4 regions of the Streptomyces sp. NPDC049585 genome follow, and region 1 is predicted to be linked to each of the others. Evidence: riboswitches for the same ligand, from Rfam matches in the RefSeq annotation. Region 1 holds a riboswitch; each other region holds the start of a gene.

Region 1 (4,342 bases):
CGGCCGAGTACGGTCCGGCGGACGGCCACCGGCCGGCGGCCGAGGCCGGCCCGGTGCGCCCGGCCGGGCTGTACGGCGCGAGCAAGCTCGCCGGCACCCTCGCGGTGACCGGATCCGGCCTGGACGCGGTGGTGCTGCGGGTGTTCAACCCCGTCGGCCCCGGCGCCCCGGCCGCCTCCCTGCCCGGCCGGCTGGCCGGCGCGCTGCGCGCGGCGGGACCCGACGGCCGGGTGAAGACGGGCGACCTGTCGGCGTACCGCGACTTCGTGGACGTACGGGACGTCGCGGAGGCCGTCGCCCGGGCCGTGACCGCCCCCCGGCCGCTGCCCGCCGTCCTCAACGTCGGCAGCGGCACGGCCCGCCTCGTGCGGGACGTCGCCGAGGGGCTGCTGCGGGCGGGCGGCTTCACCGGGCCCGTGGGCGAGCGCGTCGACGAGCAGGGCGACGGCTCGCCGCGCTCGGCCGCCGTGCCCTGGCAGCAGGCCGACACCACCGCCGTCACCCGCAGCCTGGGGTGGACGGCGCGCCGTTCGCTGGAGGAGTCCCTGGCGGATCTGTGGGCCGAGGTCCGCGACCGGCCCGAGGAATGCCTCCGGTGACGTCCGGGCGGCTGCTGGTCCCGCTGTACGTCCATCCCGGCGAGGGGCCCGAGGCCTGGGAGGCCCTGCTGCGCGAGGCCCCGCGCCTGCACGCGGTGGTGCTCAACGCGGCCGACGGTCCCGGCGACCGGCCGGATCCGGCCTTCCGTGCGGCGGCCGGACGGCTGCGCGCCGCGGGCGTCGCGCTGCTCGGGTACGTCGACACCGGGTACGGCCGGCGGCGCACCCGCGCCGTGGTCGCCGACGTGCGACGGCACCGCCGGTGGTACGAGGTGGACGGCGTCTTCCTCGACCAGGTGCCGGTGCACGCCGCCCATCTGCCCCGCTACCGCCGGCTGGTGCTGGCCGCGAAGGTGCTGGGCGCCCGCAGCGCCGTGCTCAACCCCGGCACGCACCCGGACCCCGGGTACGCGGAGCTGGCCGACGTGCTGGTGACCTTCGAGGGGACGTGGGAGGACTACCGCCGGGCGCGGGTGCCGGCCTGGACGGCCGACCACCCGCCGCAGCGGTTCTGCCACTTGGTGCACGCGGTGCCCGAGGGGCGGGCGCACGAGGTGGCGCGCACGGCCGCCCTCCGCGGCGCGGGCGTGCACTGCGCCGTACCGGGCACGGGCGCGAACCCCTGGCGCAGCGCCCCGCCGCCGGCCGGTGCGCAGGAGGTACGGGAACACGAACGGGGAGGAACGCGGTGAAGGACCGGCGCCTACGGGCCGGGCTGCTGGGCGTGCTGCTGCTGGTGCTGGCGAGCTGCTCGTCGGCGCCGGGGGACGACGAGGACGCCGAGCCGGAGGGGAAGCCGACGGCCACCGCGCCGGACGCAAGCCCCACGGCCGGTGCGCCGACCCCCTCGGGACGGCCCGGTGAGCGCTGGCAACCGCGCCCGGGCACGGCCTGGCAGTGGCAGCTGGGCGGGAAGCTCGGCGAGGCCGACACCTCCCTCGACGTGCCCGTCTACGACATCGACGGCTTCGAGAACACGGCGGCCACCGTGGCGGCGCTGCATGCCCGCGGCCGGAAGGTGATCTGTTACATCAACGCCGGTGCGTGGGAGGACTTCCGGCCGGACAAGGACGCGTTCCCCAAGGGGCTGCTGGGCCGGAAGAACAAGGGCTGGGACGGCGAGAAGTGGCTGGACATCCGCCGTCTGGACGCGCTGCGTCCGCTCATGGCGGCCCGCATGGACATGTGCCGTCAGAAGGGCTTCGACGCGGTCGAGCCGGATCTGACGGAGGGTTTCCGCAACGGCACGGGCTTTCCGCTGACGGCCGCCCACCAGCTGGCGTTCAACCGGATGCTGGCGCGGCTGGCGCACGAGCGCGGGCTCGCGGTGGGGCTGAAGAACGACCTGGAGCAGATTCCGGCACTGGTGGGCGACTTCGACTTCGCGGTGAACGAGCAGTGCGCGCAGTACAAGGAGTGCGAAAAGCTGACGCCCTTCATCAAGCAGAACAAAGCGGTCTTCCACGTCGAATACGACCTGCCGACGGAGAAGTTCTGCGGCGAGGCGAAGCGGCTGGGGCTGAGTTCGATGCGCAAGAAGCTGGAGCTGGACGCCTCGCGCGAGCCGTGCTGACGGGTGGTCGGCTACCGGCGGTAGCCCGCCTTTCGTTGCAGGACAGGCGGTATGGACAGGCGATGGTTGCACCGTTTCGCCCGAAGTGAAGAAGTTCACAGATGCCGCTGCGGGTGCGGGATCCGGGCGGGCGATGGTGCAGGATCTCTCGTCGAACACAAGATCCCGTCACCGAGGCGGGCCACCCGGGCGGAACGCCGAGTCCTGCCGCCGCACCGGGTGCGGAATCGATTCGTCGATCGGCAGGAGCGGGAGACCCAAGCGGTACGGACCACGAACGCGGTGGTCCTTGGGGTGAAGCCAGACACTGGCCGGGCAACTTCGCAGCCCGAACCCGACAGGTCATCTTTCGCAGGCGGATGCCGAAGGGCTGTGGCATGTCTGCATTGCCTCGCATACCTGCACTCGTTTCCCGGGCCGGCACCGCGTCGGCCCTGACCGCCGCCACCATCGCGGCATCGGTCCTCGTTCCCGGCCTCGCCCCCGGCGCCTCCGCGGCGACCACCGGCGAGCAGGCCCTGAGGGTCGCGGCCTCCAAGGCCGGCTCCCCCTACCAGTGGGGCGCCACCGGCCCCAACCGCTTCGACTGCTCGGGCCTGACCCTGTACTCGTTCAAGAAGGCGGGCAAGAGCCTGCCGCGCACCGCCGCCGACCAGTACAACCGCACCCGGCACATCTCCGCCGGCTCCCGCACACCGGGCGACCTGGTGTTCTTCCACTCGGGCAGCAACGTCTACCACGTCGGCATCTACGCGGGTAGCAACACGATCTGGCACGCCCCCAAGCCGGGCACCACCGTGCGCAAGGAGCGCATCTGGACCGGCAGCGTCTGGTACGGCCGCGTGGGCTAGGACCGAACACCCCCGTCCTCGCCGGCCGCCGTCAGGCGACGGCGAGGACGATCTTGCCGGTGAGGTGGCCGTGCTCGCTCTCCCGGTGGGCGTCGGCCGCCTCCTCCAGGCGGTAGATGCGGTGGACGGGCAGCTGCAGCAGTCCCGCCTCGTGCAGGGCGAGCGCCTCGTTCAGCGCGGGCACCGGCCGCACCTCCCGGCCGCCGGAACTGAAGCGGGCCCCGTGCAGCCGGGCACCCTCGGCGTCGGCGATCGACACCACCCGGTCGGCGCCGCCGGTCACCTCGACGGACACCCACACGGCATCGCCCTTGCCCACGGCGTCCAGCGCCGCGTCCACCCGGCCGGGGGCGGCCGCCTCGCGCACCCGCTCGGCGAGCCCCTGCCCGTACGTCACCGGGATCGCGCCGAGGCCGCGCAGGTAGGCGTGGTTGGACTCGCTCGCCGTGCCGATGACCCGCACCCCGCGGGCCCGGGCGAACTGCACGGCCAGGGTGCCCACGCCCCCGGCGGCGCCGTGGACGAGCAGCGTCTCGCCGTCGCCGAGGTCCAGCAGCTCCATCACCCGCCGGGCCGTCTCGGCGGCCACCGGCAGGGCGGCCGCCTCCTCCCAGGCGAGCGAGACGGGCTTGACCACGACCTGGTCCTCCCGGGCCAGCGCCTGCTCGGCGTAGGCGCCGGTCACGGTGCGGCCGAACACGGCGTCGCCCGCCCGCACCTGCGTCACGCCCTCCCCCACCGCCTCGACCAGGCCGGACGCCTCCACCCCGGGAATGTGCGGCAGCTCCAGGGGGAAGGTGCCCGCCATGGCACCGCTGCGCAGCTTGTGGTCGAGCGGGTTGACGCCGGCGCAGCGCACCGCGATGCGGACCTGCCCCGGCCCGGGGGCGGGCAGCGGCACCTCGACCGGCCGCAGGACGTCGGCCGGTCCGTACGAGCTGAAGGAGATCGCCTTGATCGTCGTCATGGGATCACCCTGATCGACGACCGGCCGATTCGCCGCCAGGCTGGCCGCACCGCCACCCGGATACCGTGCTCCGGGGCCGGCGCCTACGCCCCGTCCTCGGCGAGCCGCTTGACGCCTTCGAGGGTGGCCCGCATGCCCGCCTTGAACTCCTCCAGCCGCATGGCCACGAGCTCCTCCTCGCGGTCGGGCATCCGGGCTATGGCCACGCTGATCCCGGAGGGCGCGGGGCCTATGCGCACCGACTGGCGCAGCAGCGTGGCCGCCCCCTCCGGGCCTTCGGGCTCCAGTTCGAACTTCCAGGTGGCCATGGGGTGGGCCGGGTCGGCCTCGCCGCCGCCGTAGTGGCCGTCGG
Region 2 (4,342 bases), on a different contig from region 1:
GAAGACGGTCCGGGCGATGTCCCGGAATCCGAAGCTCTCGCGCTGGCGAATGGTGAAACGCCCCTTCGCGGGCGGCAGCTCGGCGCCCTTCTCCACGACGACGCGTTTCTCGATCTCCGTGACCAGTTCCTCCGCCTCCGGGCTGCGGCCGTGAATGAACAGCCAGCGTGGACTTTCCGGGACGTGGCGCCGCACGAGCAGGATCACCAGGCCCAGGACGACGCCGAGCCCGAAGGTCAGCCGCCAGCCGACGTCCTTGGCGAAGATGCTCGTGTCCAGCATCAGGATCGACAGCAGCGACCCGGCGATCGCGCCGAGCCAGAAGCTGCCGTTGATGATCAGGTCGACGCGGCCGCGGTAGGCGGCCGGGATGAGTTCGTCGATGGCGGAGTTGATGGCCGCGTACTCGCCGCCGATGCCGAAGCCCGTCATGAAGCGGAAGACGAAGAACCACCAGGACGAGTACGACAGTGCGGTCAGCGCGGTCGCCGACAGATAGACCGCCAGGGTGACCATGAAGAGTTTCTTGCGGCCGAAGAGGTCGGTGAGCCGGCCGAAGAACAGCGCCCCGGAACACGCCCCCGCCACATACAGCGCGGCGGCCAGGCCCGTCACCCCGCCGGAGGTGATGGGCAGGCCGCTGCCCTGTTCGGAGAGGCGGCCGGCAATGTTGCCGACGACCGTGACCTCCAGACCGTCCAGCACCCAGACGGTGCCCAGCCCGATCACCACCGTCCAGTGCCACCGGGACCAGGGCAGCCGGTCCAGGCGGGCGGGAACGGACGTGGTGATCGTCGGTGCGGTCGTCGTCACATCCTCTGATTTCCCGATCACACGGATAACATTCCCGGAAAATCGGGATACGTAGGGGAATCCACGCCGCTATGACCCGGCTGCCTCCCTGCGGTTGCGGAGCGCGCGCTACGGCTGCAGGCCCCGGTCGCGCAGCCAGGACAGCGGGTCCACCGGGGCGCCACCGCCCGGCCGCACCTCCAGGTGCAGATGGGGACCGGTGACATTGCCGGTCGCACCGACCCGGCCGATGACCGTGCCGGGACCGACCTTGCCCGAGGTGATCACCATCGACGACAGGTGGCAGTACCAGACCTCCGTACCGTCGCCGAGGGTCAGCACGACGCGGTAGCCGTACGCGCCCGCCCAGCCGGCCTGCGTGACCGTACCCCCGCTCACGGCCCGCACCGGAGTGCCGGTCGGGGCGGCGAAGTCCTCGCCGGTGTGGTGATGCGACGACCACATGGCCCCGGCCCGCCCGAAGCCGGCGGTGAGGGTGTACGAGGTGAGAGGGAGGGTGAAGGAACCACGGGCCTGCGAGGGCGCTTGCGGGGCGCGATGCGGCTGGGGTGCCCGGTGCTGCTGGGGAGCCCGGTGCGGCGCTTGAGGCGCGGCGTGCGCTTGCGGTCCGGCGTGCGCTTGCGGCGCAGCGTGCGGGGCCTGGTGGGTCTGGTGGGTCTGGTGGCCCTGGTGAGTCTGCTGCGGCGCCGGCGCCGCCTGGGCGGGCACTGCTGCCGCTGCCGCGTGCGCCGCTGCTGCGCGGGCTGCCGCTGCCTGGGCCGCGGCAGCGGCCTTGGCCTTGGCCTCGGCTTCCGCCAGTGCCGCCTGCTGCGCGGCCATCGCGTGGTGCCGTTCCGCCGCCGCCCGGGCCTCGGCCGCCTGCACGGCCGCTTCCGCCGCCTCCTGCTGGTGCTCGGCCTGCTGCATGATGCGTGCCCGCAGCACCTCGCCCGCGTGGGCGGCTTCGTCGGTGAACGCCGCCGCGGGTGCGGCGGGTGCGTTCCGGCCGGGGTCGGGCATGGATATGGGGGCCGCCGGGCGGTCCTGCGCGCTGGCCATGCCGCCCGCGCCCACCGCCGCGATCATGCCCACGCCGAGGACGGCACCGCTGCGGGCCACCGTGCCGCCGCGCTGCTTGGCGGCGCGGTGCCGGCCGCGCTCGAGCGGCGTCGCCGGGAGCTCGTCGTCGGGGTCGGTGGCGCCGGGATCGTAGGGCGGGGCGTAAGCCGGGACGATCGGAGGGTCGTACGCGGTGTAGGAACCGTCGTCGGCACCGTGCCTGTTGGACGCCACCGGGGCGCACTCCTTTCCTTCCCACTCGCCTACCGGGTTAGCTGTCGGGTTCGGAGCAGGAAGGTCTCCTACGGGCCGGTGCGCGGCCCGATTCACCCCAAAGGGATGGTTCCCCGGTTCCGTTCACGGGATTCGGCGAAGGCGCGCGGCACCGCCTCTTGCGGCGGTATCCAGGACCGCGCTGCGTTATCGAACGTTAATAGACATCGCGACCGGATTCCAAGCCGAACGGGTGAATTCGCAGGCGTATTGACGCTCCAACTTTCTGACGGAGCGTCAATTGTTATGCGCGCTCCCCCGCGGGCCGGCGCCGCCGGGCCGGGCGGGTGCGGCCGCGCCCGGGACGGCGCTGCGACTGCTCCTGCCGGGGCTGCTCCGGCCGGGACTGCTCCTGCCGGGGCGCGGGCACCGCGATCGTCACCGGGATGCCGCTCGGCTCGCGGGCGCCGGTGATGCGGACGAGCTCGGCGTCCTGCGGGCGCACGTCGGCCGTCGCCGGGGCGATGCGCGCGGTCACCATCATCTGCCGCATGTCGCGCCGCTCCTCGGGCAGGACGAGCGTGACGACGGTGCCCGCCTCGCCGGCCCGGGCCGTACGGCCGCCGCGGTGCAGGTAGTCCTTGTGGTCGACGGGCGGGTCGATGTTGACGACGAGGTCGAGCCCGTCGATGTGGATGCCGCGCGCCGCCACGTTCGTGGCGATCAGCGCGGTCACCTGCTCGGTGCGGAACTGCTCCAGGACGCGGTTGCGCTGCGGCTGGCTCTTGCCGCCGTGCAGCGCCGCGGCGCGCACGCCCTGCGCCAGCAGGCGCTTGACCAGCCGGTCGGCGCCCCGCTTGGTGTCCACGAACATGATCACGCGGCCTTCGCGGGCCGCGATCCGGGTGACCACGTCACGCTTGGCATCCACGTCGGCGACGTGCAGCAGGTGGTGCTCCATGGTGACCACCGCGCCCGCCGAGGGGTCGACGGAGTGGGTGACGGGGTCGGTCAGGAAGCGGCGGACGAGCCGGTCGACGTTGCGGTCCAGCGTCGCGGAGAACAGCATCCGCTGGCCGCCCGGGGCGACCTGGTCGAGCAGGCGGGTGACCTGGGGCAGGAAGCCCATGTCGGCCATCTGGTCCGCCTCGTCCAGGACGGTGACGGTCACGTCGCCCAGGGCGCAGTCGCCGCGCTGGAGCAGGTCGGCGAGCCGGCCCGGCGTCGCGACCATGACCTCGGCGCCACGGCCGATGGCCTGCGCCTGCCGGCCGATGGACAGTCCACCGACGACGGTGACCGTACGCAGGTCCAGGGCGGCCGCGTAGGGGGCGAGGGAGTCGGTGACCTGCTGCGCGAGCTCACGGGTGGGCACCAGCACCAGCGCCAGCGGCCGGCCCGGCCGGGCCCGCCGGCCCGCGGTACGGGCCAGGAGCGCGAGCCCGAAGGCGAGGGTCTTGCCGGAACCGGTACGCCCGCGGCCGAGGACGTCGCGTCCGGCGAGGGAGTTCGGCAGGGTCGCGGCCTGGATGGGGAAGGGCTCGGTGACGCCCTCGCGGGTCAGCGTCTTCAGCAGGGCGCCCGGCATGTCGAGGTCGGCGAAGGAGGCGACGGGCGGCAGCGCCGGCGTCGTGGCCTCGGGCACCTCGAAGTCGGCGGCCGGCTCGACGACGGCGGCGGCGCCCCGTGCGGGGCCGCCGGCGCGGCGCCGGGCGGAGCGGCTCTCGCCGCCGGAGCGGCTGGCGCCGCGGGAACGGGTGCCGCCGGGGCGGCTGTCGCCGCCGGAGCGGGTCTCGCCCTCGGAGCGGGCGTCCCCACGGGAGCGGGTGCTGCTGCTGAGGCGGGCGCTGCCGCCGGAGCGGGCCTCCCCGCCGATGCGGGCGCTGCCGCCGGAGCGGGCCTCCCCGCCGATGCGGGCGCTGCCGCCGGTCCGGGTCTCCCCGCCGATGCGGGCGTTGCCGCCGGTGCGGGCGTCGTCAGCGGCGCGGGTGCTGCCGCCGTTCCGGGCCTCACCGCTGGTCCGGGCGTTGCCGCCGGAGCGGGCGCCACGACCGGTCCGGGCGTCCCCGCCCGAACGGGCACCGCCACCGGAACCGGCGCCACCGCCGGAACGGGCACCGCTGCCGGAGCGGGCGTCCCCACCGGAGCGGGCATCGGCGCCGGAGCGGCTGTCGCCGCCCGAGCGGGTGCCACCGGCGGAGCGGGCGTCGCCGCCGGAGCGGGCGTTACCGGAGCGGGCATCGCCACCGGAGCGGGCGGGGCGGGGGGCGGAGCGAGT
Region 3 (4,342 bases), on a different contig from region 1:
GCCTGGTGCGCAACCGCCTCGACGAGATCCCGCACGAGCTGGCCAACCCCGCCCGCCGGGCGGCCATGGCGCTGGCCGCCGAGCTCTTCCCGGCCGACGTCCGGATGTCCCGGCCGCGCCAGGGCAGCCAGGAGACGGTCGAGCGCATCGACGCCGCCGCCGTGCGCGCCTTCTACGAGGCCCATGTGCGGCCCGCCGCGGCCACCGCCGTGGTCGTCGGCGACTTCACCGGCACCGACCTCGACCACGTCCTGGAGCAGTCGCTGGGCGCGTGGACGGGCGCGCCGGCGCAGCGGCGCGCCCCGCAGCCCGTCACCGCCGACGACACCGGCCGCGTCGTCATCGTCGACCGTCCCGGTGCGGTGCAGACCCAGCTGCTGATCGGGCGCACCGGCTCCGACCGGCACGACCGCGTCTGGCCGGCCCAGGTCCTCGGCACGTACTGCCTCGGCGGCACCCTCACCTCGCGGCTGGACCGCGTCCTGCGCGAGGAGAAGGGGTACACCTACGGCGTGCGCTCCTTCGGCCAGGTGCTGCTGTCCTCGCCCGAGGGCACCGGCGTCTCCCTGCTCGCCATCAGCGGCTCCGTCGACACCCCCAACACCGGTCCCGCCCTCGAGGACCTGTGGACGGTGCTGCGCACGCTGGCCGCCGAGGGTCTGACGGACCAGGAGCGCGACGTCGCCGTGCAGAACCTGGTGGGCGTCGCCCCGCTGAAGTACGAGACGGCGGCCGCCGTCGCCGGCACGCTCGCCGACCAGGTCGAGCAGTTCCTGCCGGACGACTTCCAGGGGCATCTGTACGAACGCCTCGCGCAGACCGGCACGGTGGAGGCCACGGCCGCCGTCGTGAGCGCCTTCCCGGCGGACCGGCTGGTGACGGTGCTCGTCGGTGACGCGGCGCAGATCGCCGAGCCCGTGAAGGCGCTGGGCATCGGCCCGGTGACGGTGATCTCGGCCTGACGGAGCATCAGTTCGACTGAGGTGGCGCGTGGGTCCCAGGGGGACCCACGCGCCACCTTTATGTCCACTTTCAGGCGGTGGTTGCGTGTTGGTCGTGTGGCGTACGTCATAAAAACCCACTTCTGTTTGCCGATCGAATCTGAAGGCGATTAGCGTCAGCTCGGCAGTCCGTCAGATCGGAGCCGCAAACCGCGGTCCCGGGCAGCCATCGCCGAGTCCCACGCGGCCCCCCGGGGTCGCAGGGAGCCGGGGACCCAAAGTCCCCTGGGGTGAATCGGTTCCCTTTCACGAGGGGACCGTAGGAGACCTTCCTGCTCCGAACCCGTCAGCTAACCCGGTAGGCGAGAAGGAAGGAAAGGATCAGCGACAGCCATGTCGTTCACCCGTCCCACCGGGAAGCACCGTCGTCCGAGCCGCGCCGTGCGCGTGGGCGCCAATGTCGCGGGTATCGCCACGCTGACCGCCGCCGGTGTGGTCGCCGGTGTCGCCGCCCCGGCCTTCGCCGCCTCCGACGACTCCCAGCGCCCCGAGGACACCGGCCTGAGCCAGGCCGTCGTCATCGGTGACGTCATGGCCGGCAACGTCGACGCCCAGGCCGAGACCCAGCGCGGCATCGCCGACGAGGCCAACGCCCGTCAGCAGGCCGAGACCAACGCCAAGAGGCTGGCCGCCGAGGCCAAGCAGCGCGCCGAGGAGGCCCAGCGCAAGCTCGACGAGGAGCGCGCCGCCAAGGAGCGTGCCGCCCGCGACGCCGAGCGCAAGCGCCTGGGGACGTTCGTCAGCCCGCTCGACAGCTCCTACGTCTCGACCTCCTACAAGGCCTCCAGTGGCCTGTGGTCCTCCGGCAGCCACACCGGCATCGACTTCCACGCCGAGACCGGCACCTCGGTGCACGCGGTCGGCATGGGCACGATCGTCGAGGCCGGCTGGGGCGGCGCCTACGGCAACAACGTCGTGATCCAGATGGCCGACGGCACGTACACGCAGTACGCCCACCTGTCGTCCATCGACGTCTCGGTCGGCCAGTCGGTCACCCCCGGCCAGCAGATCGGCCTGTCCGGCGCCACCGGCAACGTCACCGGCCCGCACCTGCACTTCGAGGCCCGCACGGCCCCGACCTACGGCTCCGACATCGACCCGATCGCCTACCTGGCCTCGCACGGCGTCAACGTCTGACGGCCCCCGCGCCCGACGCGAACAAGGCCCCGGCCCCTGCGGCCGGGGCCTTCGTGCACCGTACGGGCTGGCCGAAAGGTGTCCGTGCGGCAGGAGGCGCCATCGGAAATGCCCAGCCGGCTCGCATAGAGTCGCTGAATGGGCGTCAGGCGACGGGGCACATCCGGAGGTGCAGCGATGAGAGACCGTTCGTGAACGGCGACGGCGCCGGCACGGTGACCTTCCCCGGACCCACCGGCGGCGGAGTCCGGGAGGGCGCCCGCCGGCTGTCCGCGCACGCCGTGTGCGCCGCCATCCGCGACGACATCGTCGCGGGCGTCCACCCGCCCGGCAGCAGGCTCGTCGAGGAACTCCTCGCCCGCCGCTACGGCGTCTCCCGGGTCCCCGTGCGCGAGGCCCTGCGCACCCTCGCCTCCGAAGGGTTCGTCACCACCCGCCGCCACGCGGGCGCCTGCGTAGCCGAGCCCAGCGAGCGCGAGGCCGCCGACCTGCTGGACGTCCGCGCCCTGCTGGAGCCGCTGGGGGCCGCGCGGGCCGCGCAGCGGCGCACCGAGGCGCACCTGAAGGTGCTGCGCGGGCTGGTCCGGCTGGGCCGCGACCGGGCCCGCGCGGACCGGGTGGGGGAGCTGTGCCGGCTCGGCGACTGGTTCGACGAGACCCTCGCCCAGGCCTCCGGCAGCCCCAGCCTCGCCGCGCTCCTCACCCAGTTGCGCCGCAAGATCGCCTGGGTGTACGTGCCGGTGCCGCCGGTGCGCCCGCTGGAGGCGTGGGAGACGTGCGGGGCGCTGGTGGACGCGGTGGCCCGCGGCGATGCCGAGCGGGCCCGGGAGCTCGCCACCCGCAGGGCCGGGCGGCCGCCCGGCGAGTTCCGCCTGCGGCCTGCGTAGCAGCCTGCGCACGAGTCCGCCAAGACCACGGGCGCCCCTACGGAACGCAACACGAAGGGGCCGCGGCGGCCGCGGTGCGGGTCGCCGCGGCCCCGCCGCGGAAGGTTGTGGTCGGATCCGTGGATCAGACGGTCTCCGGAAGCTCCTCGAGCCCCTCGGCGACCAGCTTGGCCAGGCGGTCGAGCGCGGCCTCGGCACCCTCGGCCTCGGTGGCCAGGACGATCTCCTCGCCACCCTGGGCGCCCAGGCCCAGCACGGCGAGCATGGACGCGGCGTTGACGGGGTTGCCGTCCGCCTTGGCGATCGTCACGGGGACGCCGGCGGCGGTCGCCGCACGGACGAAGATCGACGCGGGCCGGGCGTGCAGGCCCTCGGCCCAGCCGACGTTGACGCGGCGCTCAACCATGGTGTTGCCCTTCGAGTCGACAGTGGTTGTCTAGACCATTGTGGCACGGGGGCCACGGTGCCCCGGCCCGCCCGCCCGGCTGCGCCGTCCGGCCCGTGGACACGGGCCCGCCCGGCCCGGGCCGGCTGTCGGCGGGCGGCCTTACCCTGGCCCCATGCAGACGCCGCCCGAGCACGCGTACCCGGCCCACTGGGAGGCGGACGTCGTGCTGCGCGACGGCGGCATCGCCCAGATCCGCCCCATCGCGCCCGACGACGCGCAGCGCCTGGTGAGCTTCTACGAGCAGGTCTCGGACGAGTCCAAGTACTACCGCTTCTTCGCGCCCTACCCGCGCCTGTCCGACCGGGACGTGCACCGCTTCACCCACCACGACTACGTCGACCGGGTCGGCCTCGCGGCGACCGTCGCGGGGGAGTTCATCGCCACCGTCCGCTACGACCGCATCGACGCCCGCGGCCTGCGCGCGAGCGCTCCCGCCGACGAGGCCGAGGTGGCCTTCCTCGTCCAGGACGCCCACCAGGGCCGCGGCGTGGCCTCCGCCCTCCTCGAACACATCGCGGCCGTCGCCCGCGAACGCGCGATCCGCCGCTTCACGGCCGAGGTGCTGCCCGCCAACACCAAGATGATCAAGGTGTTCACGGACGCGGGCTACACCCAGAAACGCAGCTTCGAGGACGGCGTCGTCCGCCTCGAACTCGACCTGGAGCCCACCGACGCCTCCCTCGCCGTCCAGCGCGCCCGCGAGCAGCGGGCCGAGGCCCGCTCCGTCCAGCGCCTGCTCGCCCCCCGCTCGATCGCCGTCGTCGGCGCCGGCCGCGAGGCCGGCGGCATGGGCCGCACCGTCCTGCGCAACGTGCTGGCCGGCGGCTTCGCCGGGCGCGTCCACGCCGTCAACCACGCCTTCCCGCACG
Region 4 (4,342 bases), on a different contig from region 1:
CGCCCGCGCCCGGCCAGTCCGGTGCGCCCTCCGGTGCGACGCCGGACGCCGGTGGCACCCCGTCAGCTCCCGCGAGCGGCACGCCGGACGCCGGGCAGGGCAAGCACCGCAAGGAGCCCGGCACCGACCTCCCGTCGGCTCCGGCCGACGGCTCCGCGAGCCCGTCGGGCACGCCGGGAGCCGACGGCGCGTCCGCCGGGGACGCCGGCGCGGCGGAGGGCTCGGGGCGCCACCGCGCGACCCCGAACGGCCCGGACGACGGCGCACAGCGACCCTCGCGCGGGGGCGATTCCCGGCCGGGCATCCCGGCCGCAAACGACTACACCGTGCAGCCCGGTGACAACCTGTCAGTGATCGCCCAGGAGCACTCGGTCGCCGGCGGCTGGCAGACGCTGTATCAGAAGAACGAAAAAGTTGTCGGAACTGATCCGGACCTTATCCGTCCTGGTCAGCGCCTGGATATCCGTCAATAGCCATGCGGAAAGGGCCGAATGTCCGTTCCAGTCGAAAGTGAGACATGGGTCTCTTCGACTCGGCGGCGGAGAGCGTCCGTCCGATTTGCGTCTACCCAGGGCCACCTGCGGAAACGTCAGGTTTCCCGCGGTAACCGATGGCGGCCTTGGCTGAAAAGTGGGGTTTGAACCCGCAGGCCGCCTGTGCTTACCGTCTTCACCGCTCGCCATCGCGAGCACCACGGTCGCCACGCCGAATCCTGCCGGCGGCCGGGGGAGTCGTCGCGCAAGCGCCGTAGGCAGGAGCGGGGGAACCAAGGTAGGCGCCGGACGGACCGGCGGTCGGCAGACCGCAGGGACGGACGGCTTGGGGTGAAGCCCGGTGCTCGCACCGGGCCGGGCAGTCTCACAGCCCGAACCCGACAGCTCACCTCGTAGGCGTCGGTGAGGAAAACGACTTATGTCCAAGGGCAAGCACCGTCGTCCGTCCAAGGCCGTCCGAATCGTCACGCTCGCCGGCGTCACCGGCGCCGCGGTCGCCGCCCCACTGATGGTCGCGACCTCCGCCAACGCCGCCTCCGTCTCCACCTGGGACAAGGTCGCCCAGTGCGAGTCCAGCGGCAACTGGCACCTCAACAACGGCAACAACTACTACGGCGGCCTGCAGTTCTCGAACGACTCCTGGAAGGCCGCGGGCGGCACCAAGTACGCCCCGCGCGCCGACCTCGCCACCAAGGCCCAGCAGATCGCCACCGCCGAGCGGCTGCTGGCCATGCAGGGCCCGGGCGCCTGGGGCTGCGCGGGTGAGGGCGGTCTGCGCTCCGGCGGCGCCAAGGCCGACGTCGACCCCTCCGACGACTCCGGCTCCGCCTCCGCCAAGAAGACCCGCAAGACCACCTCCGCCGAGGGCGCCCACTCCACCAAGAACCACTCGGACCGCAGCGAGCGCCACAGCGCTCCGAAGAAGGTCACCCGGGAGTCGGACGCCGACGACGAGGCCGCGGAGGCCAAGGCGGAGGCCAAGAAGGCCGCCCCGCGCGAGGTCAAGCAGGGCACCGGCGAGTACAAGGTCAAGGAGGGCGACACCCTCGGGACCATCGCCGACGCGCAGAAGGTGCGCGGTGGCTGGGCGAAGCTCTACGACCTCAACAAGGACGTCATCGACAACGCCGACCTGATCTTCCCCGGTCAGCAGCTGCACCTGCACTGACCGGAGTCGATCGAAGCCGATCGAAGGTGCCGGGCGGCCCATGGCCGCCCGGCCGCACGACGACCGGCCGTACGACCGCCCCGCTTCGCTGCGCTTCCCCCCGAGCCGCACCGGAGCGGGGCTTCGCCGTTCGAGCCGCCGTGCCGGCCGCGCCCCGTCGACTGTCCGTTGAGCGAACATACTGGGTTTTCATCCCGTGATATCGGCATTTGTGCCAATTTTCGGCCCGTGGCCCGGTCCAGCGCGGGGAGAGCCCGCGGGGCCCGTTAGGCTCGTGGTGCAGAACTCCAGACACACACGAAGGAGACCCTCGTGCCGTCCATCGACGTCGTCGTAGCTCGCGAGATCCTCGACTCGCGAGGCAACCCCACGGTCGAGGTCGAGGTCGGCCTCGACGACGGCTCCACGGGCCGTGCCGCCGTGCCGTCCGGCGCCTCCACCGGCGCCTTCGAGGCCATCGAGCTGCGTGACGGCGACCCGGACCGCTACCTCGGCAAGGGCGTCGAGAAGGCCGTCCTCGCCGTGATCGAGCAGATCGGCCCGGAGCTGGTCGGCTACGACGCCACCGAGCAGCGCCTGATCGACCAGGCCATGTTCGACCTGGACGCCACCGACAACAAGGGCTCGCTCGGCGCCAACGCCATCCTCGGCGTCTCCCTGGCCGTCGCGCACGCCGCCTCCGAGGCCTCGGACCTGCCCCTCTTCCGCTACCTCGGCGGCCCGAACGCGCACCTGCTGCCCGTTCCGATGATGAACATCCTCAACGGCGGCTCGCACGCCGACTCCAACGTGGACATCCAGGAGTTCATGATCGCGCCGATCGGCGCGGAGTCCTTCTCCGAGGCCCTGCGCTGGGGCACCGAGGTCTACCACACCCTCAAGAAGGTCCTGAAGGGCCGCGGCCTGTCCACCGGCCTGGGCGACGAGGGCGGCTTCGCCCCGAACCTCGGCTCCAACCGCGAGGCCCTCGACCTGATCCTCGAGGCCATCAAGGAGGCCGGCTACACCCCCGGCCAGGACATCGCGCTCGCCCTGGACGTCGCCGCCTCCGAGTTCTACAAGGACGGCGTCTACACCTTCGAGGGCCAGGACCGCACCGCGGCCCAGATGACCGACTACTACGCCGAGCTCGTCGAGGCCTACCCGCTGGTCTCCATCGAGGACCCGCTGTTCGAGGACGACTGGGACGGCTGGAAGACCATCACCGACAAGCTCGGCGACAAGGTCCAGCTCGTCGGTGACGACCTGTTCGTCACCAACCCCGAGCGCCTCGCCCGCGGCATCGAGGAGGGCACTGCCAACGCCCTGCTGGTCAAGGTCAACCAGATCGGTTCGCTGACCGAGACCCTCGACGCCGTCGAGCTGGCCCAGCGCAACGGCTTCAAGTGCATGATGTCCCACCGCTCCGGCGAGACCGAGGACGTCACCATCGCCGACCTGGCCGTCGCCACCAACTGCGGCCAGATCAAGACCGGCGCCCCGGCCCGCTCCGAGCGCGTCGCCAAGTACAACCAGCTGCTGCGCATCGAGGAGATCCTCGACGACGCCGCGGTGTACGCCGGCCGCAGCGCCTTCCCGCGGTTTCGCTCTGCGAACTAATGAGCACAGCAGGGCTGAGCGCCGCGTCGGCTTGAGCCTTGACGCTTGAGCCTTAACGGCTGAGCTCTCGCCAGTCTCCGTACGTCCCCGGCCGCGGTCCCGTACCGTGTCCGGGGACGTACGTTCGTAGCGGACCGACAGGGGAGGCGACGTGGGCGCGGACCGGTTCTCCACCGCGACCAGGCTCAAGGCGCTCGGCACGGCGCTGGTGCAGGGGCCCGCCGCGGCCCGGACGTACCGCGCCCGTCAGCCGCGCCGCTCCCGGCTCACCGGCCGGGCGGCCCTGCTGGCGCTCGTCGTCTGCTCGCTGGTGGTGGCCCTGGCCTACCCGATGCGGCAGTGGGTGACCCAGCGCTCCGACATCGCCGACCAGCGGCGCCGCACCGAGCACGCGCGCGAGCAGGTCAAACGGCTGCAGGACGAGAAGGCCCGGCTGGAGGACCCGGCCTACGTCGAGCAGCTGGCCCGCGAGCACCTGCACTACCTGCGCCCCGGAGAGACCGGCTACAACGTCGTCGACGGCACCGCCGCCGACGGCCGCCACAAGGACGAGGGCGCCGCCGACCGCCCCTGGTACCTCAACCTCTTCGACGACGTGGACGCCTCCGACACCCACCGCTGAGCGTCCCGCGCCACCGGCCCCCCGACCCACCGAGCACGAGCGAGCATTCGAGCACATGGACACGCCCCCGCCCACGACCGAGCCCACCGAGCCGACGGACGCCGACATCGCGGCGTTCGAGGCGCAGCTGGGGCGCCCGCCGCGCGGCCTGCGCGCCATCGCCCACCGCTGCCCCTGCGGCAACCCCGACGTCGTCGAGACCGCCCCGCGGCTGGAGGACGGCACGCCCTTCCCGACGCTGTACTACCTGACGTGCCCGCGCGCCGCCTCGGCGATCGGCACGCTGGAGGCCGAGGGCGTCATGAAGGAGATGAGCGAGCGGCTGCAGAGCGACCCGGAGCTGGCCGCCGCCTACCGGGCCGCGCACGAGGACTACATCCGCCGCCGGGACGCCATCGAGGTCCTGCAGGGCTTCCCGAGCGCCGGCGGGATGCCGGACCGCGTCAAGTGCCTGCACGT

What was found. Region 1 has a riboswitch for cyclic di-AMP ahead of AB0K17_RS28180 (C40 family peptidase). Riboswitches for the same ligand answer to the same signal wherever they lie in the genome.
Positions count from the first base shown of each region.
Region 2: it holds a riboswitch for cyclic di-AMP, as region 1 does, so the genes downstream of both, AB0K17_RS29665 (M23 family metallopeptidase) here and AB0K17_RS28180 (C40 family peptidase) in region 1, are expected to answer to the same signal.
Region 3: it holds a riboswitch for cyclic di-AMP, as region 1 does, so the genes downstream of both, AB0K17_RS28510 (peptidoglycan DD-metalloendopeptidase family protein) here and AB0K17_RS28180 (C40 family peptidase) in region 1, are expected to answer to the same signal.
Region 4: it holds a riboswitch for cyclic di-AMP, as region 1 does, so the genes downstream of both, AB0K17_RS13550 (transglycosylase family protein) here and AB0K17_RS28180 (C40 family peptidase) in region 1, are expected to answer to the same signal.

Region 1 covers NZ_JBFAPE010000044.1:10,527-14,868, reverse strand. The annotation lists gene AB0K17_RS28195 (NAD(P)-dependent oxidoreductase) at 1-599, shown strand, start outside; gene AB0K17_RS28190 (spherulation-specific family 4 protein) at 587-1,291, shown strand; gene AB0K17_RS28185 (endo alpha-1,4 polygalactosaminidase) at 1,288-2,172, shown strand; cyclic di-AMP (ydaO/yuaA leader) riboswitch at 2,396-2,546, shown strand; gene AB0K17_RS28180 (C40 family peptidase) at 2,550-3,023, shown strand; gene AB0K17_RS28175 (NADP-dependent oxidoreductase) at 3,055-3,981, opposite strand; gene AB0K17_RS28170 (SRPBCC family protein) at 4,074-4,342, opposite strand, start outside.
Region 2 covers NZ_JBFAPE010000053.1:22,705-27,046, forward strand. The annotation lists gene AB0K17_RS29660 (MFS transporter) at 1-813, opposite strand, end outside; gene AB0K17_RS29665 (M23 family metallopeptidase) at 922-1,911, opposite strand; cyclic di-AMP (ydaO/yuaA leader) riboswitch at 2,097-2,233, opposite strand; gene AB0K17_RS29670 (DEAD/DEAH box helicase) at 2,369-3,940, opposite strand.
Region 3 covers NZ_JBFAPE010000046.1:4,744-9,085, forward strand. The annotation lists gene AB0K17_RS28505 (pitrilysin family protein) at 1-962, shown strand, start outside; cyclic di-AMP (ydaO/yuaA leader) riboswitch at 1,162-1,321, shown strand; gene AB0K17_RS28510 (peptidoglycan DD-metalloendopeptidase family protein) at 1,335-2,138, shown strand; gene AB0K17_RS28515 (GntR family transcriptional regulator) at 2,354-3,025, shown strand; gene AB0K17_RS28520 (HPr family phosphocarrier protein) at 3,150-3,431, opposite strand; gene AB0K17_RS28525 (GNAT family N-acetyltransferase) at 3,586-4,342, shown strand, end outside.
Region 4 covers NZ_JBFAPE010000009.1:169,258-173,599, forward strand. The annotation lists gene AB0K17_RS13545 (transglycosylase family protein) at 1-473, shown strand, start outside; cyclic di-AMP (ydaO/yuaA leader) riboswitch at 734-908, shown strand; gene AB0K17_RS13550 (transglycosylase family protein) at 913-1,662, shown strand; gene eno (phosphopyruvate hydratase) at 1,975-3,261, shown strand; gene AB0K17_RS13560 (septum formation initiator family protein) at 3,413-3,883, shown strand; gene AB0K17_RS13565 (DUF501 domain-containing protein) at 3,939-4,342, shown strand, end outside.